Linked DNA regions of Paraglaciecola psychrophila 170. The protein of the gene in region 5 interacts with the protein of the main gene of each other region in a pairwise test. Links are inferred from orthologs where the notes say so. Each region holds a gene or a part of one and is shown on either strand. Other genes may lie near its edges.

Evidence for each region.
Region 1: the proteins of ftsZ (region 5) and C427_RS15965 interact in binary tests that used the Escherichia coli proteins (3 or more experiments, as listed by UniProt). The link is inferred for Paraglaciecola psychrophila 170 from one-to-one orthologs.
Region 2: the proteins of ftsZ (region 5) and C427_RS22525 interact in binary tests that used the Escherichia coli proteins (3 or more experiments, as listed by UniProt). The link is inferred for Paraglaciecola psychrophila 170 from one-to-one orthologs.
Region 3: the proteins of ftsZ (region 5) and zipA interact in binary tests that used the Escherichia coli proteins (3 or more experiments, as listed by UniProt). The link is inferred for Paraglaciecola psychrophila 170 from one-to-one orthologs.
Region 4: the proteins of ftsZ (region 5) and zapD interact in binary tests that used the Escherichia coli proteins (3 or more experiments, as listed by UniProt). The link is inferred for Paraglaciecola psychrophila 170 from one-to-one orthologs.

Annotation. Positions count from the first base shown.
Region 1 is NC_020514.1:3,646,437-3,652,309, forward strand. What follows is about bases 1,116-4,047. They hold C427_RS15965 (bifunctional tRNA (adenosine(37)-C2)-methyltransferase TrmG/ribosomal RNA large subunit methyltransferase RlmN), read right to left. Parts: upstream 3,187-4,047; coding sequence 2,044-3,186; downstream 1,116-2,043. Other genes in these bases: pilW (type IV pilus biogenesis/stability protein PilW), read right to left, coding at 1,116-1,999; ndk (nucleoside-diphosphate kinase), read right to left, coding at 3,308-3,739. Outside these bases: C427_RS15955 (RodZ domain-containing protein), read right to left, coding at 1-814; more of pilW, read right to left, coding at 824-1,115; C427_RS15980 (SurA N-terminal domain-containing protein), read right to left, coding at 4,208-5,873.
Region 2 is NC_020514.1:5,114,758-5,120,526, reverse strand. The notes cover bases 1,420-4,247. They hold C427_RS22525 (rod shape-determining protein), read right to left. Parts: upstream 3,443-4,247; coding sequence 2,396-3,442; downstream 1,420-2,395. Other genes in these bases: C427_RS22515 (hypothetical protein), read right to left, coding at 4,235-4,247; mreC (rod shape-determining protein MreC), read right to left, coding at 1,473-2,336; mreD (rod shape-determining protein MreD), read right to left, coding at 1,420-1,476. In the rest of the region: rng (ribonuclease G), read right to left, coding at 1-438; C427_RS22540 (Maf family protein), read right to left, coding at 428-997; more of mreD, read right to left, coding at 1,000-1,419; more of C427_RS22515, read right to left, coding at 4,248-4,702; C427_RS26620 (hypothetical protein), read right to left, coding at 4,721-4,870; C427_RS22510 (LamG domain-containing protein), read right to left, coding at 5,130-5,769. UniProt on the Escherichia coli protein: Forms membrane-associated dynamic filaments that are essential for cell shape determination. Acts by regulating cell wall synthesis and cell elongation, and thus cell shape.
Region 3 is NC_020514.1:2,910,062-2,915,806, reverse strand. What follows is about bases 1,027-3,830. They hold zipA (cell division protein ZipA), read left to right. Parts: upstream 1,027-1,624; coding sequence 1,625-3,037; downstream 3,038-3,830. Other genes in these bases: ligA (NAD-dependent DNA ligase LigA), read left to right, coding at 3,118-3,830; smc (chromosome segregation protein SMC), read left to right, coding at 1,027-1,571. Outside these bases: more of smc, read left to right, coding at 1-1,026; more of ligA, read left to right, coding at 3,831-5,157; C427_RS12725 (DUF3392 domain-containing protein), read left to right, coding at 5,158-5,490. UniProt on the Escherichia coli protein: Essential cell division protein that stabilizes the FtsZ protofilaments by cross-linking them and that serves as a cytoplasmic membrane anchor for the Z ring.
Region 4 is NC_020514.1:1,367,608-1,373,349, forward strand. What follows is about bases 1,371-4,171. They hold zapD (cell division protein ZapD), read left to right. Parts: upstream 1,371-2,295; coding sequence 2,296-3,048; downstream 3,049-4,171. Other genes in these bases: coaE (dephospho-CoA kinase), read left to right, coding at 1,576-2,187; yacG (DNA gyrase inhibitor YacG), read left to right, coding at 3,085-3,327; C427_RS05940 (glutathione peroxidase), read left to right, coding at 3,470-4,171. Also shown: more of C427_RS05940, read left to right, coding at 4,172-4,210; C427_RS05945 (alpha/beta hydrolase), read left to right, coding at 4,326-5,351. UniProt on the Escherichia coli protein: Cell division factor that enhances FtsZ-ring assembly. Directly interacts with FtsZ and promotes bundling of FtsZ protofilaments, with a reduction in FtsZ GTPase activity.
Region 5 is NC_020514.1:854,872-860,630, forward strand. Bases 1,280-4,097 are described here. They hold ftsZ (cell division protein FtsZ), read left to right. Parts: upstream 1,280-2,011; coding sequence 2,012-3,184; downstream 3,185-4,097. Other genes in these bases: ftsA (cell division protein FtsA), read left to right, coding at 1,280-1,916; lpxC (UDP-3-O-acyl-N-acetylglucosamine deacetylase), read left to right, coding at 3,327-4,097. Outside these bases: C427_RS03775 (cell division protein FtsQ/DivIB), read left to right, coding at 1-585; more of ftsA, read left to right, coding at 687-1,279; more of lpxC, read left to right, coding at 4,098-4,241; C427_RS03795 (M23 family metallopeptidase), read left to right, coding at 4,540-5,448; preprotein translocase subunit SecA, read left to right, coding at 5,595-5,759. UniProt on the Escherichia coli protein: Essential cell division protein that forms a contractile ring structure (Z ring) at the future cell division site. The regulation of the ring assembly controls the timing and the location of cell division.

The DNA.
Region 1 (5,873 bases), 2.8 Mb from region 5 along the record:
GGATACCGGTGACTGGCATGACTCTTCCTTTAACTTTAACCCCGTAAGCTATATTTTCACCTGTAGCATCAGCCAGATTCATCCAACAATCACCAGAAAATTTAAATATCAACTCAACTGGTGCAGCTGTTTCGGTCTCTACTTTTGCAATAGCAGCACTAGACAATATTTCCAAATCAGCGGTATCACTAACGCTTTCTGCGCTAACAAGTTGGTTATCGATGGTTAACTCTTCGATGACGACAGGCTCATCCAAAAAATCACTTTCATTCGTCTGTGAAGATAATAAAAATTCTGAGTCTGAGGTTAACGTTTCTTCGAGTGGCGATGCTTCTTGAGTAATCACGTCATCAATAACCGTTTTAGGGTAATTACTCTTAATTGATGCTGAAGTCTCAGTAGAACTTTGTTGAAACCACCAAATTACCACTAGGGCAATGATTGCGGACAAAATCAAATAAGTCACTAACATTAATTTGTCATCATTGGCCTGATTGGCCACTCGACGGGAAAAACTTTGCAGCTTAATAGGTTCTTTTATCTGAGTACTCAGTTTTTCAAAAGCGTTAAGGATCACTGCTTCTTCAATATGAACATGTTTTGCGTAAAGCTTTAGATAGCCTCTGACAAACGTTAACGAAATATTTATATCGAAGTTATCCTGCTCGATGTCTTCAATGAGGGCCTTTTTTAATTTCATTTTGTCGGCAATGTCTTGGGTGGATAAATTGGCACGCTCACGTGCCTGTCTTAATATCTGACCAGGCCCTTGTATATCCGACTCTGGTTGCTTTACTTCTTCTTTTTCAATCATAGTTTAGCTTTACTCTACAACGCTTGGGGCAACTAAAAATAACTCCTTACCATCAAAAATAGCCGACGCATCAGCTAAACCATTCCAGTCTATCAGACGTTGCATTTTGATGTTGTAAAGAAGCGAAATCCTGTATAAATTCTCACCACTGGATACGATATGGAACTCTGGCGTATCCATAATTTCTGACTCGACTTGAGCCGCTTGCATAGATGATTGTTCTGCAACCGCTTCACGAGCTTGGGAAATATCTTGCACTGCTATTTTGACGACTTTTTCGATTGATAACAATTCATTCTTTTTAGGCAGAACCCCTGAACTATTAGAAATATTTTCAGATGCTTTAGATGCAACTAATCCTGAGACCTTTTCAGCTTCTTGGTTCAAGAATGGAACTTTGGCTGCTTTATCTGGAACTTCAGGTTCTGGCTGCTGATCAGATAACATTTTTATGGTCACAGCATCATCTGGATACAATTTTAATAACATATTCGAATAACTTGCTGCGGCAGTGTCGTTGCCAGTGCCACGCTCTATCTTCATTGCCATCAACAGACTTTGTGGACTAATCTGGGCAATTTTTTCATAGCGTCTGAGTATAGCTCTAGCTTCTTGCCAATCTTCTACCTCAACTAACGAGCGAGCAAATAAAAACAAACTGTTAGCTCTACCAGGTTGATGATTAACCGCGTTACGTAAGTATTGAATTGCGTCTTCAGGTTGACCTTGACTTCTACTGCACAACGCTAAGTTTTCGTAAGTCTCAGCGCTGGAAATATAACTGCTGGTGTTCACTGCTTTAAGGAAATACTTTTTGGCTTTTTCATAAACACCATTTTGACATAAAAACGCACCATAACTATTCGCAATGTTAGCATTTTGGGGATCAAGATCCATAGCATATTGATATGCGTTTTCAGCTTGCTCTAACTCATTCACACTTTGATAATAATAAGCCATAGCAAAATTGGCGTCTGCTGATCTTGGTGCAAATTCTAATGCTTTATCTAAATTAAATTTTGCTTGTCTAAAGTTTCCGTTACTAAGGTACGTTAAACCCAGAGAAACGCGGGTTTTAGATGCTTTAATTTGATCAAAATTTTGGCCGTAATTTTGGTTACTTTGACTGGTGCAGGCGCTGAGCAGCATCAGCCCAATAAATACAATACTGAACATTTTTAGCATAGAGTTCATTAGGACCTGTTTGACATATTGTCGATAAAAATTTATTAAGTCATTTTGACTGAAATACTCTCGCCTTTCAGCTGTTTTTTCAACACTCTTTTGGTGCGATCCACCACTTCACCCACCAACTGCCCACAAGCAGCATCGATATCGTCTCCTCTAGTACGACGAACTACAACTATGAGCCCATATTCCATTAGGACTTTAGCAAAACGATCGATCCTCGAATTACTAGAACAGGTGTATGGCGAGCCTGGATAAGGATTAAACGGAATAAGGTTTATTTTACACGGGGTATCGGCCAATACCTTTGCAAGTGCATGAGCTTGGTCAGTGCTATCGTTAATCCCATTTAGCATCACGTACTCTACCGTTACCTTACCTTGGTTGGCGTTCGACTTAGCTAAGTATCTTCTGACACTGGCCAAAAACACCTCAATTGGATATTTTTTATTAACGGGTACTAGCACGTCACGTAATGCATTATCAGGTGCATGTAATGAAATAGCCAACGCTACGTCTATCTGGTCGCCCAACATATCAAGAGCTGGGACTACACCTGAAGTACTTAAAGTTACTCTGCGTTTGGATAAACCAAAAGCAAGATCATCCAACATCAACTCCATGGCAGGCACCACATTCTTAACATTCAGCAACGGCTCACCCATACCCATCATCACTACATTTGTGATCGGACGTTTGGCAGTATCATTATTCAGACCTATTGTGGTTGCGACTCGCCAAACTTGGCCAATAATCTCAGAGACTTTTAAATTACGATTAAATCCCTGTTGCCCCGTAGAACAAAAAGTACATTCAAGTGCACAACCTACCTGTGAAGACACACATAAAGTCGCTCGGTCGCCATCAGGGATCCAAACCGTTTCTACTTCTTGGCCACCTTCTAGCTTCAATGCAAATTTAATGGTGCCGTCGGCAGCAGTCTTTTGATATGCGATTTCTGGTGCTTTGACTTCACATTTGGCTTGAAGTTTTGCTCGCAAGGCTTTATTAAGATTACTCATCTGTTCAAAATCTGCCACGCCTTGCTGATAGATCCATTTCATGACTTGCTCTGCTCTGAAAGGTTTTTCTCCCATTTCATTAAAAAAGGTACGCAAACCTTCTCGAGTTAAATCAAGTAAGTTAATTTTTTTAGGTTGGGCAGATACCACTTCAGTTGACACAATAAACCTCAATACTTAAACGAAACTACTGCTATTTTAACCGATTACTCAGTTTTTGCAGCACATATAATAAATAACACAAAAGGGAGCCTAAGCTCCCTTTATCAAAACTGATTTAAGCTTAACGAGTGCGTGGGCAGATTTCTTCATCACTAAAGAAATAAGCAATCTCACGGGCCGCTGATTCAGGAGCATCTGAACCATGGCAAGCATTTTCATCAATTGAAGCTGCATAATCAGCACGTAACGTACCAGCTAGAGCATCAGCAGGGTTAGTTGCCCCCATTATTTCACGATTTTTCAAAACAGCATTTTCACCTTCTAACACTTGAACCATAACAGGACCAGATGTCATGAAAGAAACTAAAGCAGCAAAAAATGGACGTTCGCTATGCTCAGCATAAAACCCCTCTGCTTGCTCTTTACTCAAATGTAGCATTTTAGACGCCACTAATCTAAGGCCAGCAGACTCAAAACGGTTGTAAATACCACCGATAACATTCTTTGCAACTGCATCGGGCTTAATAATAGAAAAAGTTCGTTCTAAGGCCATTTTCTTTACTCCAGTATTAGTAATATTTCGTCTTAATATTTGGTCTTAATATTTAGTCCTAATGGACACGTAAATAGACACATAAATAGACACATAAAAATTCGCGCGGATTATATGCAATTAGACACCAAATACCTAGTATAGATTGCATATTATTCTGTTCTCCCTAAAATCAAGGTTGCCATAATTGTGAGACGAGGTGATCTTGATTAAATTTTTAGTGCTCATTCCTGTTGTGTTGTTTTTAATTTGGTTTATGTATTTGAAGAAAAAGGGCTATAGCTTAGGGGACGGAAAACAAGGGTTTATATATATATTCACTTTTTGCGCTGTGATCGCTGTTTTTTACAGCTCTTTGTTATGGATTACTGAATAGTGCTGACGAGCTAATAATACTATTTACCAAAATACAGATAATAAAAAAGAGCGATAAACGCTCTTTTTTTTATGAAGAAAATATAAATCAGTTTATTGGAAAATCTCGATATCAGCTTGTGCTTTTAAAGATTCGACCACGGCACCATATATTATTTGAGACTTACTCGATGCAAGGCGATTTTGTAATGAAGTCAATTGTTGAGCATTAGCTTCAGCAGCAGAGTTTACTTGGGTCAGTTGCACTAAAGAAATGTCTCCAGCAATTAAGTCAACAACACTAGTATCCGTAGCAGATAACTTGAACAATGCATCAACAATAGACTGTGACAATGCCGGGTCATTGCGAGTTACCGTTTGCTTCTCTTCCCAGCTTAGCTCAAGTGTAGCTAATCTAGGATTAACATCTTCATTATTTACCAATGCTTGTTTAAGTTCCAAGGCCCAATCTCTAGCAGCCTGTTGAGCCGATTGTGCAGCTAATGTCTGTTGAATTTGTTCTTTAACCTCTTCAATAGTCTTTGTCCGCTCGGGCTCATGCTCGGCAACTCTAACAACTATAATATGATTCCTGGCAAGCTCTATCACTTCACTATTTACCGCATCTTCAATTAGTTCAAAACTAAAGGCGCTTGATAAAACGTTAGGGTTAGACACAGCATCGGGCGCATTGGCTCGACTAAATAAATTAGTAGTATTTATCGTTTTACCGGCTAAATCTGCAACTTCTTCAAGATTGTCAGGTACTTCAAAAGCTACTTCTGACATTCTTTGACTAATCTCATAAAAACGCTCTTCTGCTTTGAACGTTTTGACTTTAACAATTATTTCTTCTTTGACGTTTTCAAAAGCATTAACTTGCTCAGGCTTAACATCAGTTAACATAATAATATGGTAGCCAAACTCACTTTTAATGACGCCACTCACATCATCTTTATTGGCAAGTGAAAAGGCCGCTTCTTCAAATGCAGGATCCATAATACCTTTGCCAAACCAACCTAAATCACCACCATTTTCAGCACTGAAAGTATCGCTTGAAAATCTTTTTGCAAGTTCTGCAAAATTTTCACCTGCTTGTATTTTCGCTAGTACCTCTTCAGCCTTAGTAGCAATTGCCTCATCCTCATCAGCACTTTCAAACAAAATGTGTGCCGCTTGACGCTCTTCATCAGTACGATAATCAAAAAGGTTTTGTTGATAGTATTCTGCAATCTCATCGTCCGTGACTACAATCGAAGACAATAAATCATCTAATACTAATTCAACATAAGACAAACTGACTTTCTGCTGAGTATCAAACTGACTAATGTTACTTTGATAGAAACCTAAAATTTCATCGTCACTGATGTTAACTTGGTCAACAAATTTAGACGCTGGTATATTCAGATATCTTATGTCACGACTTTGCTGCTGCATCAAATATGCTGATTTTGCTTCACCGACTAATGCGAATTCAGTTCCCATTAATGACTGTGAAAGTTGTCTACGCACCATATCAACTCGCATGTAGTCTCTAAAATTATTAGTTTGAAAGCCTGCTTGGCGTAAAAGTGCAAGATATCGGTCATTATCAAATTGTCCATCTATTTGAAATTCTTGCATGCCTACTATTGCTAGCTTGATTTGTTCATCGCTGACTCTCAAGCCAAACTCTTGCGCTGCTTGGTCTAGCAATTTTTCACTAATCAGACGGTCTAATATGCCCTGTCGAAAATTTTGCAGATATGCAGTATCACTTGCTAACGTAGCAAAAGCGTCA
Region 2 (5,769 bases), 4.3 Mb from region 5 along the record:
TTCAATTCGTTGAGACACGCCAACGTGCTCCACGCTTGGCATAAATACCAGATAACGGGATGGGATAGTAATATCGGTTGTAAGTCTTGCGCCTTTGGTGCCAATTTGGTCTTTAACCACTTGAACCACAATGTTTTGACCATCTCTTACTAGCTCGCGGATATCTCGCTTTTCGATCTGGTTAGATGAAACTTCTTCTTCCGCTTCATTATGAACAGCGATGTCTGAGGCGTGTAAAAATGCGGCCTTATCTAATCCGATGTCCACGAACGCGGCTTGCATGCCGGGCAACACACGGCTCACTTTTCCACGGTAAATATTGCCAACCAAACCAAGCTTTGTATGCCGTTCTATATGGATTTCTTGGAGGATCCCATTTTCAATCAAGGCTACACGTGACTCAGAAGGGGTAACATTGATTAATAGTTCAGCACTCATTAATGATCCCGAATTCAGTTAATAACAGTCTTGTTTGGTATAACGGCAACCCTACAACTGCGCTGTAACTGCCGTTAATATGTTTCACAAATTGTCCGCCTAGGCCCTGTATGCCATAACTTCCTGCTTTATCTTGAGGCTCACCCGTTTTCCAATACCATGCTATTTGCTGTGGGCTTAGAGGCCCAAAACAGACTTGAGTTTCAACGACTACGGTTTTTTGTTGTTTGTAGTTAGTGATAGTGACGGCTGTTAATACTTGGTGGGTGTTATCGGACAGCAAACTCAACATACGCAACGCGTCAGTTTTGTTTTTTGGTTTACCTAATATATTGCCATCTGCTACCACTATGGTGTCTAAGCCCAGCACTAATTTTTTGGCCCCTGCTCTTTTGTAACCTAAACTAGACTTTTCTTGCGCCATTCTTCGAACGTAGTTGTCAGGGGTTTCATGGCTCAACACGGCTTCGTCAATATCCACTGGGTATTGACTAAATGGTATGCCTATTTGTTTCAGTAATTCAGCTCTGCGAGGAGACTGTGAAGCTAGAAGTAACATCATCAATTTAAACGCAACTGGCGACGAATTTTACGAAGTAACCAGAATAACCAAGGCCATATCACCATTGAGCTGGCAACGGGCCACAGATAATCGAATAAGAAATAAATGTCGGTGATCAAATGTTGAACCCAAAAAATAACCAAGTTATATAAAGCCGCCATAATCCCAATAATGACAGATTGTTGCCAAACTGAATAATTACGCAGACGTTTATGATTTGCCGCTAACACATAAATACATAGGCACATAGCGAAGCTATGCACACCCATGCTGGTGCCAAGTAATATATCTAGTATTAGACCAGTAAAAAACGCGACCCCTACATTGACTCTGTTGGGCAGCGCTAGTGCCCAATAACTTAATACTAATAAGACCCAATCTGGGCGGTACAAATCTGCGATTGCGGGCATTGGCATAATCTGGAGTACCAAGGCGATGATAATACTCAGCGCGATAAAATAATTGCGTAAGCTCATTTTGAAATAATCTCTTTTACTGCTTGTTTATCTTCAGATGTGCGCTCTGACCAGAGTAATAATAAGTACTTTAACCTGTCAAGTTGGGCAATAGGTTTTGCTCTGACCTGGGAAAATGGCCTACTTTCATCTCGAATAATGGATGTGATAGTGGCTACTGGGTAACCTTCTGGGAATACATTGCCTAAGCCTGAGGATAACAATATATCACCTATTTTCAGATCACTACTATGGGCAACATGTTGGATTAAAAGCTCATCCAAGCTGCCAGAACCAGAAACGATCAAACGCACGTTATTTCGCGCTACCCTAACCGGTATGGCATGGGTGACATCTGCTATGAGCAATACACGGCTATTAGTCGAACTCACTTGCATTATTTGGCCAACAATGCCTTTAGCATCTAAAACAGGTTGCCCTTCATACACCCCATTTATAGCGCCTTTATTAATGACTATCTGATGACTATAAGGGTTGTTATCCACGGCCATGAGTTCGGCTACAACTTTGCGGGTGTTGTGTTGCACAGGCGAATTTAAAAGGCTACGTAAACGGTCATTTTCTTCTTGCAAAAAAGTTAAGCGTTGCAGTTGGCCGTTCATCACCATAGCATCATGAGTCAACTTAGCATTATCATCAAACAACCGTTCGTGAGAAACAAAACGACTTGCGCTGGCATTGAGCAATTGGCCGGGAAGATTAGCTAGGTATTGCAGTGGGCTAACCAATGAATTGAGGTACACCCTAGTGGTGCCAAACCCGTCTAGCTTGTGGTCGAACAGAATCAGTGCGATAGACAGAAAAAGACCCAGCGCAAGTCTATTAGGCAAAGAGGGTCCATTTGAAAACATTAAATTCATTATCGTCTGCCTAAAGGAGACATGATGTCGCCTTGATTACTATGAAATTTCAATAACTATTATTCGTAGCTAAACAGATCGCCTCCATGGATATCGATCATTTCAAATGCTTTACCACCCCCTCTTGCGACACAGGTAAGTGGATCATCTGCAATCACAACGGGTATACCGGTTTCTTCCATAAGAAGACGGTCTAAGTCTTTAAGTAAGGCTCCACCACCGGTAAGTACCATGCCGCGTTCAGAAATATCAGAGGCTAGTTCTGGTGGTGATTGTTCAAGGGCCACCATAACAGCCGACACAATACCTGTTAAAGGCTCTTGCAAGGCTTCAAGAATTTCATTGCTGTTAAGTGTAAAGCCACGTGGTACACCTTCTGCTAAGTTGCGGCCACGTACTTCAATTTCTTTGACTTCTTCGCCTGGGTACGCTGCACCAATTTCATGTTTAATACGTTCAGCTGTTGCCTCGCCTATAAGCGAACCAAAATTACGACGCACATAAGAGATAATAGCTTCATCAAACTTATCACCACCAATTCTAACTGAAGATGAATACACGATACCATTGAGTGAAATAATGGCTACTTCTGTGGTACCACCACCAATATCTACCACCATAGAGCCTGTTGCTTCTGAAACTGGTAAGCCAGCCCCAATAGCAGCAGCCATAGGTTCGTCGATCAAATAAACTTCACGAGCACCCGCACCTAAAGCTGACTCACGAATTGCACGTCGTTCGACCTGAGTTGAACCGCAAGGTACGCATACCAAAACTCTGGGGCTGGGGCGTAAAAAATTATTATCGTGTACTTGCTTGATAAAATGCTGAAGCATTTTTTCTGTGACATAAAAGTCAGCAATAACCCCATCTTTCATGGGGCGAATTGCCTTTATATTACCAGGGGTTCTGCCTAACATTTGTTTTGCTTCACGCCCGACGGCAGCGACACTTTTGGGGCCACCTGTACCGCGTTCTTGACGAATTGCAACAACGGAGGGTTCATTGAGAACAATACCCTTATCTTTTATATAGATTAGCGTATTTGCTGTGCCGAGGTCGATTGACAAATCGTTGGAAAACATTCCCCGTAGCTTTTTGAACATGTAAAAACCGCACTTTTATTGATAAGATTAATATTCGTTAACTGTACCAATGCACTGGGATTTGGGCAAGTACAGAGCATCAACAAGACCATAAAAATAACAGTTTCAACACGTTTTTATGAATTTGACCTCAAAAGAAACTATAAAACTGTGTTAATAACTATAATAAGTTGGAAACCTAGCGATAAATTTTAAGAATTCAGATGAATGAAGAAATATCTAAAAAACTCTGTCAAAGAGAGCGTCAAGCTCGGTGAGCTGCTGAAGTTATTTTAGAACAAAAATCTTTAGAACTGTTTCAGCGTAATCAAGAGCTAGAAGATTTCAAAGAGAACTTGGAAAACAAATTATAGAGCGCACCCGTGAAGCAGAAAAAGCGAAAACCGAAGCACGTGCGGCAAACTAAGCGAAATCAGAATTTTTAGCCAATATAAGTCATGCTATCAGGACACCTTTGACCGCTAGAAATCGTGTGTAATTCAATAAATTTGGAAACGCATTTTTGTAGACAAGAGATACATACCCAAGAGAGTAGTTTTTGAAATCACGGTAATGTGACATATGAAAACTGACGACAATCGTCATAATTTCACTGGTGGTCATTTGCCCTTCTCTTTGACGTTTTCGCGTACCGTCTTCAAGCAGTTGTTTACACCATTGAGGTATAAATACTTTGCAAAAATAATCGACATCACAAAACAACTCAACAAATTTACTCATGCCTGTTCCTTTTTAGATTCATCTCTTTTAGTCGAAAGTTCGGATCTTGGAACAGGTATTTAGTTTAGTTTCTTAAACAGGATTCAGGTTATCTAGGAAACGTTTTGACGCTTTTTGTTTTGCAAGCGTTTTACCACGATCACTATATTTACCTAACGTTTCGTCTCTGTCACAAGCAATGTTCTGACAGACTACAATCGCTTCCTGGCGATTAAATTCTTGATATAAACGATCGATTCGAGCACTGTTTAGTTGCTCTTTTAAACTTTCGATAGTATTCAGTAGGCTATGTTTAGATATTTGCATTTGTTCCACATCTTGCAAATCTCCTTGCCACTGGTTGTATTTATCGGTGATGGCATCTTTAATTGCTTTATGGGTTCTTACTGCTTTTGCGTAAGTTTCTATTACTGGGGTGATATCTAATTCAGGATCATCAATCACTTGTTCATATTTTAAATTCATCTCTATTAGTGCAGATTGTCTATCTGCATCAGCGAGTATGGCATTTTTGCGAAGTGCTCCAAGCTCTTTTTCCAAGCTGGCGGCATTAGCAATTTATGCTTCAAGTGAGCTGTTGTAATTGTCGTATTCGGATTGTTTTACAGATATTTTGTTTTCAACATCTGCAACCGATAGATCGCTAGACAGAATATTTTGGCTAAACGAAAGGGCAATGATAAGAGTGAATTGAGCTATACGGTTCATTATTCGACTCCAATCTGGATGCTTGATGGCAACTATTTATGTCATAACAAAAATCGGGCGTAACATTACCAGATCACAACTATGCCATTGAGTTACAACGAAAAGAGCAAGTATGTTAAATGGGAAACGCTATTTTATTAACATCGATTAAGTTATTCACACCCAAACCAACTCAAAATACAACGCGCACTTTATGATAATTGGACTCCACTGCACCCTTGAGTGTGGGAGCCCAAATAAAGTAGATTGGGTACATATGTTAATTAAACATCTCTCGCCAATGAATGATCCTATCGCTTCCACGAAATTGGCCAAAAGTGACGGTAGCTTCGGGGTGATCATCTGCATTAATGAAACCGTCTGCATTCCAATCATAATTTAAGTAATCTGACCAACCAGTGGCGTCATTGTTGGGATCTAATTGTAATTTCACTTCCCCCATAGTACCTGGTGCACTGAGTAAAAAGTCATTATTGTCGTCAGCCACGCCCAATAACAACATCCCAGTACTAGAAATAGTATTGATGTCACCGGTAATATCAGTGCTGCCGCTTGGTAATAATTCCATATGATTGGCACTTTCTTCAAAAGCGATACTGGTACAATTATCAGCTTTATTCAGTAACCACTGTCCTGTATCGTAATATTCTGTTTGAATCGGCACAACTAATGATTCGGTTTCAGGCCCATAAGTACTAGATAGCGATATCCGACCATAACGAACTTCTGTGCCTATTACATTTTCTATGCTCAGACTATTACAACTGGCACTGACATAACTATCTCGATAACAAATTGAGTCAGAGCCCCCTTTACCGGTAAAAGTGGTAGTAAAAAATCCACTAGCAAAAACTAGGTCCACGGACCCGCTAAAAGGCGATGTAATGTCAAAAGTCGAG
Region 3 (5,745 bases), 2.1 Mb from region 5 along the record:
TAGGAAGTGCTGATCAACAAACTGGTTTATTAAAACGCGCTAATCAGATTAATCAACTTGAAGGTCAACTTGCACTAGTGCAACTCAAAGTTTTATCTGCAGATTTAGCGGTTAGTGACGCTGAAGATAAACTGGTTGTTGCTAATCAAAATGCAGAAACAGGAAAACAGCAATTTGAACATCTGAAACTCAATTTGCAGCAAGCAAAGAATCAAGGGCAATTACTGGCACAACAGCAACAACAAAATATGGGGCGCAACACCCGCCTATCACAAGAATTACTGCGCCAACAGAATACTACTGAAGAAGAACAACAACAGCTTGAAGAGTTATCGATGCAAGCAGAAGAGCTCGAACAATCAGTAGAAATTCTTCAAGAGCAGCAACGTGAATGTGAGCTAATCCGCGAACAGCACCAGCAAAAAGTCTCCGATAATCGTACCCAGCTAGAAGTGTCTAAAAATAAGTTACACCAATTAGCTTTGCATTTACAAAGTTTACAAAGCCAGTATCAAGGGTTAACCGCCAATCAGCAGCGTGAAGCACAGCTGCTGAATAACATGCAGCAAAAGTTGAGTTTCTTAAAGGCTGAATTTGCTGAACTGGCTATGCCCCTAGAAAACCAACAAGAGTCGTTACAACAGTTGTTACAGCAAAAAAACACTTTGGATATTCAGCAACAAACGGATAATGAAATACTCGCCGTTGTAGACGAAAAGTTAACCGTAGCTGAAAAAGGTCAAAAAGGTGTCACTGATAAAATTCAGGTAATGCTCAGTGAATTGCAAAGCATTAAACTTGAATGTGAAGGTTATCGCGTCAGAGCTAACGGTGTATTAGAACAACTACAAGAAATGCAGCAAAGTCTTAAAACGGTGTTAGACACGTTACCCGAAAACGCAGATGAAAAAAGCTGGCAAACGCTATTAGATGAAACTATCGCGTCTGTGGCTAGGCTAGGTGCTGTTAACCTTGCAGCTGTTGAAGAGTATGATGTGCAGGCTGAGCGAAAACAACATCTTGATGACCAAAATGATGACTTAGTGTCTGCTTTAGATATTTTAGAACAAGCTATTCGTAAGATTGATAAAGAAACCCGCTCACGTTTTAAAGAAACATTTGATCAAGTAAATGAAGACCTAAAACTGTTGTTTCCTAAAGTATTTGGCGGCGGCACGGCTTATCTTGAACTGACTGACGATGACTTACTCGAAACAGGTGTGACGATCATGGCCAGACCCCCAGGTAAGAAAAACAGCACAATTCATTTACTTTCTGGTGGTGAAAAAGCGCTGACCGCTTTATCATTGGTGTTCGCAATTTTTAGATTGAATCCAGCACCATTTTGTTTGTTAGATGAAGTGGATGCGCCTCTGGATGATGCTAATGTGGTTAGATTTTGTAAACTGGTGTCTGAAATGTCAAAAACTGTACAGTTTATTTTTATTACCCATAATAAAATAGCCATGGAAATGGCAACACATTTAACCGGTGTTACAATGTCTGAGCCTGGTGTGTCACGAATGGTTGCAGTAGATGTTGATGAAGCTGTGGCAATTGCCCAAGCCTAAACACAAAATACATTACCCCTTTTAATGAAGAATAAAGAAGTACGAGTAAGTTAATGGAAGCAGATGGTTTACGTTGGTCGTTGTTAATAATAGGCAGTTTGGTGATTGTGGGTCTTGCCGTTCACGGTATTTGGCTCTCTCGAAAAAATACTGATAAGAAAGCAAACGCTAGCAAAAATAAAAAAGATCAAGAATATCAACCTTCCGGTTGGCAGTCTGATAATGATAGGTTTGACGAAGAGTTAAATTATGAAAATAACCACTCTGACGAAGACTCTGATATTAAATTTGATAGTGGGGAGGATGAAGTTGAATCTGATCTAGCTACCACCACCTCACCTAAAAATGAGTTTGATGATTTAGGCATAGGAACAGTGAGAGTTGTGTCTGCTGATAAGTCTAGTCATGTAAAAGTGGCTGTTGATGCTGATAAAGCTGCAGTAGAACACGCTCCCACAGCGAGTGTTCAAGTCGAGCCTGAAGTCGCGTCCAGTAAAATCTATGCTTCTGTAGTGACACAACCCAAGCCTGAATATGCTTCTAAATATACCTCTTTAGCGGCAGAAACAGTGTCTATTTTACAGCAAGAAAAAGCTTCATCAAACAAGACTCAGAAAATGGTTTCCCCAAATTTTTATGGGGCTTCTAATCATAACGTTGGCACTAATGATCATCACCAAGTGCCAGAGCCTCCCCCATTTTTATTAAAAAAAGAAGCGTCACATCCCGAGAATGAAAATGAACAGGTATCCAGCACTTTAGCCGAGCAGCCAACTAAGGCACATCTCCCTGCGGCTGAGATTAAAGAGTCTGAGAATAAAGAGGAAGAGGATAAAGCGCATGCCACTCTAGCTGAAAAACTAAGTTCATCGGAACAAGCTCGCACTGTGGTTAAGCGAAATAAAGCTGAGGCAATTAGAAAACGTCGTGATCCTAAAATTGCAGAAGAGCAAATGCATATCGATTTTGATGATCAACCGACTGCTAAACCAGAGCCTAAAGAGGAACTAAAAGCTAAGCCTGCTGAGTCTGAGCAACCACAAGAAGTGTTAGTGCTAAATGTTAAGTCTGCAGACGACAATCCTATTCCGGGATCTGCATTGCTGCCGATGTTACTCACTTTGGGTTTTAAATTCGGTGATCAAGATATTTTCCATCGTCATATTAATTCAAATGGCAAAGGGCCGGTATTGTTTAGCCTAGCCAATATGTTCAAGCCGGGTAATTTTGACATTGATAACCTTGAAAACTTCACTACTGGTGGTATTTCGTTATTTATGATTTTGCCAATTGAAGGTGAGCCACATCAAGTGTTTAACATGATGCACAACGCAGCCCGAAAAATTGCAGATGAGTTTTCAGCACAAATATACGATGGCAGACGTACATTATTGACCAAGCAAAGTCTGCAACAATACGTAGAAAAAATCCGAGAATTCGAACGTCAGCGTTTATTAAAAAGCTGATCTACTAAACTCCATACTATTCTTTTGCCCATGGATAAATATTCAGGGCAAAACTCAACTTTATTTTACTGGAATGCTTTATGGCAGCCTCGCAAGAGATTATTAATCAACTCGCTTTACTTAAAACCAGCATTGCAGAATGTAACTATCAATATTATGTATTAGACAATCCTAGTGTGCCTGATGCCGAGTACGACAGGCAGATGCAAGCATTACAGATAATAGAACAAAAATATCCAGAATTATTGACCGATGATTCACCCAGTCAAAAAGTAGGGGATATGCCCTTACCTGAATTTGAACAGGTGGCTCACGAGGTGCCTATGTTGTCGTTGGACAATGCCTTCGATAAAGACTCATTTTTAGCATTTGAAAAAAGGATGCAAGACAGGCTCAAAGACGATGCTGAAATTAGCTATAGTTGCGAGCCCAAGCTAGACGGTTTAGCTGTTAGCTTGTTATATGAGAACGGTAAATTAGTTCGCGGAGCTACACGTGGTGATGGACGTGTGGGTGAAAATATTACGTCCAACGTGCGCACTATTCGCAATATTCCATTAACATTACGCGGTGACAATTACCCGGAACGTTTGGAAGTGCGTGGTGAAGTGATCATGACCCGAGATGGTTTTGCCCGACTAAACAAAACTCAAGTAGAGCATGACAAAAAAGCGTTCGCCAATCCCCGCAATGCTGCCGCAGGTAGCTTACGACAATTGGACTCTCGCATTACTGCTAAGCGCCCGCTGTTATTTTTTAGTTATTCGTTAGGTTTGGTCGAAAACGAACAATATCCATTAGCGGATAGTCATTCAGCCAGATTAAAACAGTTAAGCGATTGGGGTTTACCTTTAAGTAAAGAGTTACAAGTCGCCCAAGGTGCAGAGGCGTGTTTAGATTATTATCAGCATTTAGGTAATATTCGTGATGCACTTAATTACGATATTGATGGTGTTGTGTTTAAAGCTGACAACATTGAATTGCAACAACAGCTTGGTTTTGTTGCCCGTGCGCCGCGTTGGGCCATTGCCCATAAATTCCCAGCTCAGGAAGAAATGACGGTGGTGCAAGATGTTGAATTTCAGGTGGGACGAACAGGTGCCATCACACCTGTGGCAAGGTTAGAGCCCGTTTTTGTGGGTGGTGTAACCGTATCTAATGCTACATTGCATAACCAAGATGAAATTCAACGTCTTGGTTTAAAAATAGGCGACACCGTGATCATCAGACGGGCAGGGGATGTGATCCCGCAAGTTGTGTCAGTAATTGTTGATAAACGTCCCGACAATGCACGAGACATAGTGTTTCCAGAAACGTGTCCAATCTGCGACTCAGCTATCGAAAAACTTGAAGACGAAGTCGTAGCAAGATGTACCGGCGGCCTTTATTGTGCTGCCCAGCTTAAAGAATCAATGAAACATTTTGCCTCGCGAAAAGCGTTTGATATTGATGGCTTAGGCGATAAAATTATCGAACAATTAGTCGACCAAAAATTAGTCAAAACACCTGCGGATTTTTTCAAGTTAGAGTTTATGCAAATTTCTAATTTAGATCGGATGGGCGAAAAATCTGCTGCTAATTTAATTCAATCTCTAGAGAAATGTAAACAAACCACATTAGCTAAGTTTATGTATTCACTAGGTATTCGAGAAGTAGGTGAGGCCACAGCGACAAACTTAGCTGCGTACTTCTGTGATTTGGAAACGATTAAGAAAGCCGATTTGGAAAGTTTACAAGAAGTAAGTGACGTAGGCGCAATTGTGGCTCAGCACGTCGTTAACTTTTTTGCAGAAGAGCATAATGTTCAAGTAATCGACGAATTATTAGTGGCAGGGATACACTGGCCTAAAATTGACAAAATAGAGGTGGATTCTTTACCTCTTGCAGGGCAAACCTTTGTGCTTACAGGAACTCTAGAACAAATGGACAGAAATGCCGCTAAGGCTATGCTTCAATCTTTGGGTGCAAAAGTAGCGGGAAGCGTGTCTGCTAAAACTAGTTGTGTAGTAGCGGGTGAAAAGGCTGGCTCTAAGTTAGCAAAAGCTGAAGAACTAGGCGTTAAGGTACTTAATGAACAACAAATGTTGGATATGTTTACTGAACTTGGAGAGCTTATTTAGATGGGATTGACACCGTCGCTATTAACTCAGCTTAGCCAGTGGATACATCCCTATTATAGTGAAATCGCCTTAACGATTTTGGCCACTATTTTAGTGGTGTATGGGGATGTTTTTAATAAACATATAAAACGTATGATCAGCCCTTACCATTTCGTGATCCGTACTTTTGTATTTGTACTGGTTTGCGCTTTTGGATACGGATTGTTAGTTGTGTTTGCCACACCTTATGTAAAACAGCTTATTTTGTGGGTGCCAAATTTATATCGTGGATTGATTGTTATTTCAGTATTTTTAATTTTAGGATATTTGGCCGAGAAAAGGCGTTATATTTAAATTTTTTATCAGACACAGACTAAGGAAGTGTTTAATGATTGGTTTATTAATCGTAATAATATTATTTTTGATTTGGTTGATACCCATAATATTAGTAGCAAAATCAAATCGAACTGAGGGAGGTGAAAAGGTCGCATGGGTATTGCTAATTATTTTTGTCTCTTGGTTAGCTTGGATATTTTATTTATTACTAGCCCCCCTGAAACCTAAGGATACCAAACCTAATAACCATTAATAAAATACAGTCTTCACTTT
Region 4 (5,742 bases), 510 kb from region 5 along the record:
TAACCTTCTGTTACCTATCTCATGGCTTGCCAGATGAAATTCTGGCAAGCTACAATTATTAATTATTTCTCATTTATTTTTTATAAGTTACTTTATGCAAGCAACATTTGAGTTAATGGCTGACTCACCGGCCTTTTTTATGGGTTTTGTGTTTATTGTCAGTTTGATGGTAGGCAGTTTCCTAAATGTGGTTATTTATCGTTTACCCGTTATGATGGAGCGCGCATGGAAAGCCGATGTAGCTGAGTATACGGCTTCACAAACCCAAGCCGCGCCTGCCACAGACAGTTCCCATAGTTCCAAAGAAGCGCCTTTCAACTTAGCTAAACCCGATTCAACCTGCCCCAAGTGCCAACATAAAATTAGAGCATGGGAAAATATACCTTTCATTAGCTGGTTACTGCTCAGAGGCAAATGCAGTCAATGTAAGAACCCTATCTCGATGCGTTATCCTCTGGTTGAATTAGCGACCGGTCTTTTATCCACATTAGTTGCATGGCACTTTGGTTTCGGTTTAGCCGGCTTTGCTGCCGTCATAGCCACTTGGTTATTGATAGCGATGACTTTTATCGACCTAGATACCATGTTATTACCCGACCAATTAACCTTATCGTTGTTATGGTTAGGCTTATTGATGAGTATCGAAAGCCCTTTTGTATCTAGCCAAGATGCGCTGATTGGCGCTGCTGCTGGTTATTTAAGTTTGTGGAGCTTGTATTGGGCATTTAAGTTACTGACTGGCAAAGAGGGCATGGGATATGGCGATTTTAAACTACTGGCCGCAATCGGTGCTTGGGTAGGTTGGCAACATTTACCGGTGGGTGATATTACTGTCTTCATTTGTCGGAGCGATTGTGGGTGTGACTTTGCTTACCATCCAAGGAAAGGACAAAAGTCAGCCCATCCCCTTTGGTCCTTATCTCGCGGCTGCGGGTTTTTTAACTTTGTTGTATGGTGATTGGATTGTTACACAATATTGGCAGTGGATGTTGCCTTGAGCATTTAAATGCTTTCTACCACAGAGCTCACTGAGCGTTGGGCAGCCAAGCGCTGCACAGAGGAAAAAATGTTAAGAAAAATGATATATAAGTCTTTTCGGCAACGCCGACACACGCCTTTGCTTTTCTCTGTGCTCTCTTTGCCCTCTGTGGTTCAAAATTATTTTTTCTTTGGCTTTTCAGCATTTAAGATCTTTTTACCACAGAGGACACCGAGCGCTGCGCTACACAGAGGAAAAGAATGTTATAGGTCTTTTCGGCGAAGCCGCCACACGCCTTTGCTTTTCTCTGTGCTCTCTTTGCCCTCTGTGGTTCAAAATTATTTTTTCTTTGGCTTTTCAGCATTTAAGATCTTTTTGCCACAGAGGACACCGAGCGCTGCGCTACACAGAGGAAAAGAATGTTATAGGTCTTTTCGGCGAAGCCGCCACACGCCTTTGCTTTTCTCTGTGCTCTCTTTGCCCTCTGTGGTTCAAAATTCTTTTTTCTTTGGCTTTTCAGCATTTAAGAGCTTTCTACCACAGAGGACACCGAGCGCTGCGTTGCACAGAGGGATAGTATTAAATTGGCAGGGGGTATGGTTGTGAGTGATTATGTGGTGGGTATCAGTGGTGGTATCGGCAGTGGCAAAACGACTGTCACTGACTTATTTGCAAAACTTGGTATAGAGATAATTGATGCCGATCTGATTGCCAGAGAAGCAGTAGAGCCAGGTAAACCCGCCTTAAAAGCAATAGTGGATAAGTTTGGTCTGGCCGTTCTAGATGATTCAGGGTATTTAAATAGAGCTAAACTTCGCACTTTGGTTTTTGAGGATAGTGAGGTTAAAAACTGGCTGAATGAACTGTTACATCCTGTTATCAGGCAACAAATGTTATTACAGACACAACAAGCCAAATCGGCTTATTGCCTTTTGAGTGTGCCACTATTGGTTGAAAATAAATTAAATGAGCAAGTTGATAGGGTGGTGATTGTTGATGTAGATGAACAAACTCAACTGCAACGAACTTTGTTACGTGATAAAACTAATGCACCACAAATCCGTGCGATTATGAATGCTCAAGCAACTAGGCAGCAGCGTTTGGCCGTGGCAGACGATATTATTGACAACAATGGTAAAGCGAATGATTTAATCAAACAAGTGGCGCATTTACACCAACATTATCTGCAGTTTGCGAAACAAATTTGATCTTTCTGTTAAACACAAATTGATTTTAGCCTATTGATTTGACCAAAAATTCTTTACAATGTTTATTCACTGCAATTACCGCAGTTTAACCAATATAAACAGGTCATCATGTCTCAAGCAATTTACGAATTTCCACTCAATGAAAAGGTGCGTACTTACCTTAGGCTTGAGCAGTTATTTAAGCAGCTTGAGCAAGGCAAAATTGCCAGTGAAGATTGGCAATATATAAATTTTCTCAACTGCCTTTTTACTTTGCTCGATTTGTCAGAACGCATCGATTTGCGTAACGACGTGCTTAAAGACATTGAGTCACACGAAAAAAACTTAGTTATCTGGTCGCAACACCCCAACATTGATGACGATGCTTTACAGTTCGCATTACGTAAGATTTTACGTTTACGTGATTCATTAAAAAGTAATAAAAAAGTGGGCGCAGAACTCAAAGAAGACCGATTTTTAGCATCCATAAGACAGCGTTTTTCCATTCCTGGTGGCACCTGTAGTTTTGATTTACCCAACTTACACTATTGGTCACAGCAGCCGAATGAAAACAAGCAGCGAGATATCAACAGCTGGTTGCAAGAACTCACACCTATTCAGCAGGCGATGGAAATAACACTTTCATTTTTGCGCGAAAGAGGGCGTTTCAGCTCAATTGAAGCAGAGAAAGGTTTTCATCAAGGCATTGCTGAAGATAAAAATGAGTTAATTCGAGTCTTGAGTCCAACTGACGAAGGACATTATCCGATGTTGTCAGGTAATAAGTATCGCTATGCTATTCGCTTTAATTTATTTACGCCTACCATGCAGGGGAGTGTAACGGTAGATAACAAAGTGAGTTTTAAATTAGCGTGTTGTTAAACGTTTCAATTGACCTATTCGAGGTGATGTATCTCTATGACAACTAACGTCAGCTGTCCTAATTGTAAAAAAAATGTGGAATGGATCGAAAGTAATCTTTTTCGTCCGTTTTGCAGTAAAGTTTGTCAGTTAATTGATTTAGGTGAATGGGCCGACGAGGAAAAGTCTATTCCTTGCGGTGCAAATAAAGATCAAGAAACCATTACATTGCCCGACCTTGATATTGAAGATATTGAGGCAATGTTAAGTGAGCACGCCGAAGGTTTTTTTAAAGAATAGATCAACTGATTAATCATTAATTAATCAAATAACTATTGATTAATTAAATTGATTTACCTAATCGATAATAATTATTTTAAATAACTAATCCCAATATGTATATTAAACGTAGTAAATTTTATTAACCTAGATGGAGACCAAGATGTCTAACCCAAATTTTGAAGATAAATCAGGACAAGCAGTACCACAGTGTACATTTGCTGCACGTGTTAACGATGAGTGGGTAAAACTCACCACTGACGAATTGTTTAAAGGAAAAACGGTTGTTGTTTTTTCTTTACCTGGCGCTTTTACTCCAACGTGTTCTTCTACCCACCTTCCTCGTTACAATGAGTTGGCTAAAACATTCAAAGCTAACGGCGTAGACGAAATCATTTGTGTGTCTGTAAACGATACATTCGTAATGAACGCATGGGCAGAGCATCAAGAGTCAGACAATATTACACTTATTCCAGATGGAAACGGCGAGTTTACTGACGGAATGGGCTTGTTAGTGGATAAGTCTGAGATCGGTTTTGGTAAGCGCAGCTGGCGTTATTCTATGCTGGTTAAAGACGGCGTAGTAGACAAAATGTTTATTGAGCCAGATTTACCAGGCGACCCCTTTGAAGTATCAGATGCAGATACTATGCTTGCCTATGTTGCACCCACTGCAAAAGCTTCAGTACCTACTGTTGTGCTTACTAAGCCAAGCTGTCCTTTCTGTATTAAAGCAAAAGCATTGCTTGATGCAAAAGGTTTTGAGTATGAAGAATTGGTTATGGGCAAAGACGTTTCTTTCACCGCTCTTAAAGCGCTTTCAGGCAACGAGTCTTGGCCTCAAGTGTTTATTGGTGGCAAGCTGATTGGTGGTTCTGACGATTTAGAAGCTTATTTCGCGTAAAGTCTACTTAAACAAAAAATGGCGCTAAAAGCGCCATTTTTTTTGCCTACAAATTAGTAAATTGTTTTGCAACTGGATATAGTAGAGCCTATTAAATAATAGAAGTTTTGACTTAATGAAGTTTCTTTTACTGCTGCTAATATTCGCGTCTATCACAACCGTTTTCAGCGTATCATCCCAGCCTGTCGAAGATAAATTTGATAGATTTGATGCAATTTATCAAGCACAACTTGGCACTACACGTGGCTGCCAAACACCTGACGCGAATATGTTTAAGGTCTGCTCTGATAGCTTAAAAAATGATGGTAATGCCCCCTATATATTACATCATAATAAAGTCACAGAAAAAGTAGTGGTGTTGTTTCATGGATTAAGTGATTCGCCATTTTACTTACGCTCTATTGCGCAATCTATACATCAACAAGGTATCAATGTGATTGTTGCCTTAATGCCTGGTCATGGTAAAAACCACGCCGATGAAGATATGCAAGACGATAAACTGGCAGATCGCTGGCGGGCGCATGTGTCTGATTTGGTTGAGTATGCAGCGAGTTTAGGCGAACAACGTTATTTAGGTGGCTTTTCGACGGGCGGTGTTTTAGCCACTGAGTATATTTTACAACATCCTGAGGCTGCTAAAGGTTTAGTATTGTTTTCTGGTGCCTTAGCATTGGACTCAAGCGTAGAGTCAATTGCCAATATCTGGGGAATACAATGGTTGGCTAAATTGTTAGACGGTGAATATGCAACGCAAGGGCCTAATCCTTACAAGTACCCGAGTGTGGGGCGTTTTTCAGCATTTAAATTAACTGAAGTTATCTTTTCAGTTCGAGATTTGATTGAGCAAGGTGTAACGCTAAATCTGCCTATTTTTTCTGCTCATTCAATGGCAGATATCACTACCCCCATAATCGGTGTCAAAGACCTTATGGCTGCGAATAAAGGACCTAATAGCCTATTTGAAATTTCTTTAGATGTTGATGTTTGCCATGCTGATGTGGTGATAAACCAAGAACAATTGTCTGATATGCACTATGACGCCTCATTACTTGAAGACATACTGCCTTGTGAAGTGCCTAAAGTTAATCCTAAACATGCAGATATGTTAGATTTTTTGAGTCAATTTTTGACCACTTATTAGGGGAGGTACAATGAATAATTGGATTGTTCTACTCAGAGGGAGCAATGTTAGGGGGAAAAACATTGCTCCGATGCAACAATTAGCAGACATGCTGGTTGGCTTCGATTGTCAGAATGTTTAAACTTATACTTAAAGTGGCAATATTTTATTAGGTCACCAAAAATCACATAGGCAAGTGTTATACAAACAAATAGCCGAGCAGATTCAACAAACATTTGGTTTTAAAGTACATATCCTCCTTTTGACATTAACTCAATTTGAGCATGCCGATGTAAATAATCCATTTTATGAAGCACAATCTAAAACATTGCATGTGTTTTTTCTTGCTGAAAACACATCGCATTCCAATTTTGATACCCTAACTGCGCTTTGCAGCTTTAATAATCAACAG
Region 5 (5,759 bases):
ATTTTTATTGATATTAAGTATATAGAAATGTTGATAAAACGAACCCAACCAGGAAGCTTTTTTGAGTTAGATGTGAATCAAACCCATCAAACGGTTGAAGCTATGCCATGGGTTTACCGGGCGTCGGTTAGAAAACGTTGGCCTAGTGGTTTAGAAATTTTTGTGGTTGAGCAACAACCTTCTGCTGTTTGGAATGGCGATATGTTGCTTAATCAATATGGTGACGCATTTGATGCGCAAATTAGTAGTGACGAGCTGAATTCGAAAATAACGCTGCCTAATTTATATGGACCAGGTGGAAGTGAACAGACCGTATTACAGGGATACCGTAATATGCAGTCATTATTAGAGACGTCCAATTTATATATTGTAGAAATGTTTTTAAGCGAACGTTTTGCTTGGAATGTTGAACTGAACAATGGGATTAAATTGAATTTAGGACGCACTGAATTTATTGACAGATTACAGCGATTTGTGGATTTATTACCGCTAATTTCGCAACAAGACAGACAGGTGGATTATGTTGACTTGCGTTATGACACAGGTTTAGCCGTAGGCTGGAAAACCTTTGTTAAAGCTGCATAAATAAAAGCAAGATAACAACTGAATAATAAGAGATTAAATTAACGTGAGTGTGTTAACTGTAATGAGTGGGATGAGTGCGATGAGTGTCAGAGTTGAACAATATGTCTAAGGGTACAGAAAGAAAGCTAATAGTTGGCTTAGACATAGGCACCAGTAATGTTAAAGCCGTGGTGGGTGAGTTATTAAATGACAACTCTATTAGCATTGTGGGTGTGGGTAGTCATGCATCTAAAGGTATGGATAAGGGAGGCGTGAACGACCTTAATCTTGTGGTGCAATCCGTTAAGCGTGCCATACACGAAATGGAATTGATGGCTGACTGCAGCGTTTCTTCGGTGTTTATGGCAATTTCGGGACGCCATGTGAAATGTCAGAACGAAAGTGGCATGGTACCGATTAATAATCAGGAAGTGACTCAGGAAGATGTAGACAACGTAGTTCATGCTGCGCGTTCTGTGCCTATTGCTGCCGAACGCCGCTTGTTACATGTATTACCACAAGAATTTACGATTGACGTACAAGAAGGTATTAAAAATCCTATCGGTATGTCAGGCGTTAGAATGGAAGCGCAGGCGCATATTATTACCTGTGCCGATGACATGGCCAAAAATTTGGTCAAATGTGTAGAACGCTGTGAATTAACTGCTGACCAACTGATTTTTTCAGCATTGGCATCTAGTTATGCTGTATTGACTGACGATGAAAAAGAATTAGGTGTGTGTGTAGTCGATATCGGTGGCGGTACTATTGATATGGTAATTTATACTGATGGCGCTATTCGTCATACTGCGGTGATTCCAGCAGCAGGAAATCAAATTACCAGCGATATCGCTAAGATATTTCGTACACCGATTAGCCATGCTGAAGAGATAAAAATTAAACATGCCTGTGCTCTAAAAGATATGGTCAGTATGGAAGAAAATATCGAAGTTCATAGCGTTGGCGGTAGGCCATCAAGAGCTATGTCAAGGCATACATTAGCCGAGGTGATCGAGCCTCGTTATCAAGAGTTGTTTGAACTGGTACATGATGAAATCCGTGCCAGTGGATTAGAAGAGCAAATTGCCGCTGGTATAGTATTAACAGGTGGTACGGCAAAAATGGAAGGGGCGGTTGAATTTGCAGAAGAAATTTTTCAAATGCCGGTTCGTGTAGGTGAACCCTTGGGAATGAAAGGGTTGTCTGAATATGTCGAAGATTCAAAATTTGCTACAGCGGTAGGTCTTCTGCAATACGGAAAAGAGCATGTCATAAGTCAACTAGCGATGAAAAACAAGGTTAGTGAAGGGGTGTGGCAACGAATTCAAAGTTGGTTTAAAGGTGAGTTTTAAGAATATTTATAAACACAAACTTTTAAACGATAAAAAATGGGCAGCAGGCAAGGATGAACTCCTGACTGCTTTTATGTACAAACCGGAGAGTGAAAATGTTTGAGTTAATGGATAGTCATAGCGAAGAAGCTGTAATTAAAGTGATTGGCGTTGGCGGCGGCGGCGGAAATGCGATAGAGCACATGGTGGCACAGAATATTGAAGGCGTAGAGTTTATTGCCATCAATACAGATGCACAAGTGTTGCGCAGTTCTTCTGCAAATGTGACATTGCAAATTGGTTCTGGTGTGACCAAAGGTTTAGGTGCAGGCGCTAATCCTAATATCGGCCGCCAAGCTGCAGAAGAAGACAGAGAAACCATACGTCAGGCACTTGAAGGCGCTGATATGGTATTTATCACTGCCGGCATGGGGGGTGGTACAGGTACAGGTGCAGCACCAGAAGTAGCCAAAATAGCTAAAGAATTGGGTATTTTGACTGTGGCTGTAGTCACTAAACCTTTCCCGTTTGAAGGTAGAAAACGTACCGATTTTGCTGAGCAAGGCATCGAAGAGTTATCTAAATACGTTGACTCATTGATCACCATTCCGAATGAAAAATTACTTAAAGTGATGGGCAAAGGTACGCCGTTGTTACAAGCATTTAGTGCTGCTAACGATATTTTAAGTGGTGCAGTACAGGGTATTGCAGAGCTTATTACACGTCCTGGACTGATTAACGTGGATTTCGCCGATGTCAGAACCGTTATGTCTGAAATGGGTACCGCAATGATGGGCCATGGCAGTGCGTCGGGTGAAGACCGTGCAGAAGAAGCTTCAGAAAGTGCGATTGCTTGTCCTTTATTAGAAGATATCGATTTGTCTGGTGCTAGAGGTATTTTGGTCAATATCACTGCTGGGCCTGATTTCTCTATTGATGAGTTTGAAACCGTAGGTAATGCGGTTAAAGCCTTTGCGTCCGAAAACGCAACAGTGGTCGTGGGTACCGTAATCGATATGGATATGACTGACGAATTACGCGTTACCGTTGTAGCAACAGGCATTGGGGCTGAAAAGAAACCAGACATTTCTTTGGTATCTAATCGAGCTAGTAAAGTGGTTGCTGACGGTAATGAGTTTAAATTGCAGGCTAATGGGTCGCACGCTATGCCAAGCGCAAGTGTGATGCCAGAACCTTCAAAAACGGTTGCTAGTGAAGAAAAAACGGTGCAAGGCAATGATTTGGAATATTTGGATATTCCAGCATTTTTGCGCAAGCAAGCAGACTGAGTAATAAAGTGAATTATTTAGTAAAAAATCTGTCATAAAGTCGGCTGGTGTTTGCTATTGTGTTAAATATGACAGTTTTTTGACAATGCTAAGTATACTTAGTACTATGCGTGCCGCTTTTTATTCCATTAAGCTAAAGGTTATGATAAAACAACGCACTATTAAACAATCTGTGCAAGAGACAGGTATCGGTCTGCATAAAGGTGACAAGGTCACTATGACTCTCCGGCCAGCGCCAGCGAATACGGGTATCGTATTTCGTCGCGTTGATCTTGAGCCTTATGCGGACATACCCGCTTGCGCAGATGCTGTAGGCGATACTATGCTGTGTACATGCATTAGTAATGCTGCCGGTGTCAAAATTTCTACCGTTGAACATTTAGCCTCTGCTTTAGCTGGGTTAGGTATAGACAACATTATTGTAGAAGTTGACAGTGACGAGTTACCCATAATGGATGGTAGTGCGAGTCCGTTTATCTTTTTACTTCAATCGGCAGGCATTGCAGAAATCAATGCACCAAAAAAATTCATAAAGATCAATAAATCTATTAAGGTCGAAGACGGCGATAAATGGGCCGAGCTTCGCCCATATGCTGGTTTTAGGGTTGACTTTAGGATTGATTTTGAACACCCAGTTATCAGTCAAACTCGTCAACATATGGTGCTAGATTTTGATTCCTCGTCTTATGTAGGTGAAGTTAGTCGTGCCCGAACTTTTGGCTTTATGAAAGATCTTGAATACATGAACTCACACAATTTAGCATTGGGTGGAAGCATGGAAAATGCGGTAGCGTTAGATGAATATCGCGTTCTTAATCCTGAAGGTTTGCGTTATCCTGATGAGTTTTTAAAACACAAAATACTTGATGCTATAGGTGATTTGTATTTGTGTGGCCACAGTATTATTGGTGAGCTAGTTGCTTATAAAACAGGTCATGGATTAAACAATAAATTGCTCAATGCATTGTTAAATAGTAAAGACTCTTGGGAATTTGTGGGTTATGACACGCCAGAAGAGATGCCTATTCGCTTTGCTTCGCCACTATTAACAAATTGATCCCTTGTTTTGTCACATTGGGCAACTCGATTACTGCTTAACCAAATAGATTTTTCTATAGTTATCAATGATATTCGAATCTGCTATATGTTAATGTCCAGAATCGGTTTTTGATACTTGATTTTAATTACGTCAAATTTTGATCAAATGCGGATACAGGTATTCCTCGGAATATTTAAACGCATATAAATCCAGCAGAGTGTTGCGATTGGTATACCTAGAAATACTATTAGTACATCTCTTGGTGAATTAAACTTAATGGTATATTGAGTCCATGTTGAAAAGGTAGTCAATTGTAATGAAATTAACGTTACTGTTTAGAAGTAATAATGCACGCTTTGTGCTGAATATAGATAAGCAAAAATTGCTGCTGGCTTTACTAGCAATCAGCGGGCTATTTTTAGTTTCCAGTCGTTCTACGCATTCTCCAGAAGAAAATATTGCTAGGATCCAGCATGCTAAAACTGGCTTTGTGCTTCAGGCTGAAGAAGTCAGCTTGCTAAAAACCACTACAGAACAGCGAATGACTGGTGTAATGCTAAAGCTAGCTGATATGCAGAATCAAATTCAACGCTTAGATGCATTGGGTTCAAGGTTAGTCGAGCAAGCTATGCTTAACCCTGACGAATTTAGTTTTAATCAAATGCCTAGCATGGGTGGACCGTTGGACAGCAGTTCAGTTGAAATTCAAGTACAAGATGAACTTTTGTCAAAAATAACAAGCATGCTTGAAAAAATCCAAAATAAAGCTCAAGAACTCAACATACTTGAATCTATCATGTTAAGTGACCATATAAGAGAAGAGAGTAGAGTAGAAGGTAAACCTATTTCTACTGGATGGCTGTCATCATATTATGGCATTCGAAAAGATCCATTTAGTGGTTTGCCCGCAATGCACAAAGGGTTAGATTTTGCAGGGAAAGAAGGCGAACCAGTTGTGGCTACTGGTGCAGGTATTATTACTTGGTCTGGTTCTCGATATGGGTATGGCGAATTAGTTGAAATCGATCATGGTGATGGTTTAGTTACACGTTACGGGCATAATAAAGTACTTAATGTTAAGATTGGTGACGTAGTAACTAAAGGACAAACTATTGCAGAGATGGGCAACACAGGCCGTTCTACTGGTGCACATGTTCATTATGAGGTCATACGCAAAGGGAAACAACAGGATCCGTTGCCTTACGTATATCGCAAAAGCTCCTAATAATTTGCAGGGGTTAACAACATATTAACGACAATCGGCTCTTATATGCCGATTGTTTTATTTTTAGTACCGGGTTTGTTCATAAATCGTTTGTTATTTGTGCACAATTAAAATTATTAATCATTTAGATTGGAAGCTGTAAATCGATGTTTTCTAGTATTTTCACCAAAATGTTTGGAAGTCGTAACGACCGAACAATAAAAAAGTTGAGCAAGTCCGTTGACCTTATTAATCAGCTAGAAACTGAATACGAAGCCTTAACTGATGAACAGCTTAAAGACAAAACTAGCGAATTCAGAGAACGTTTAACC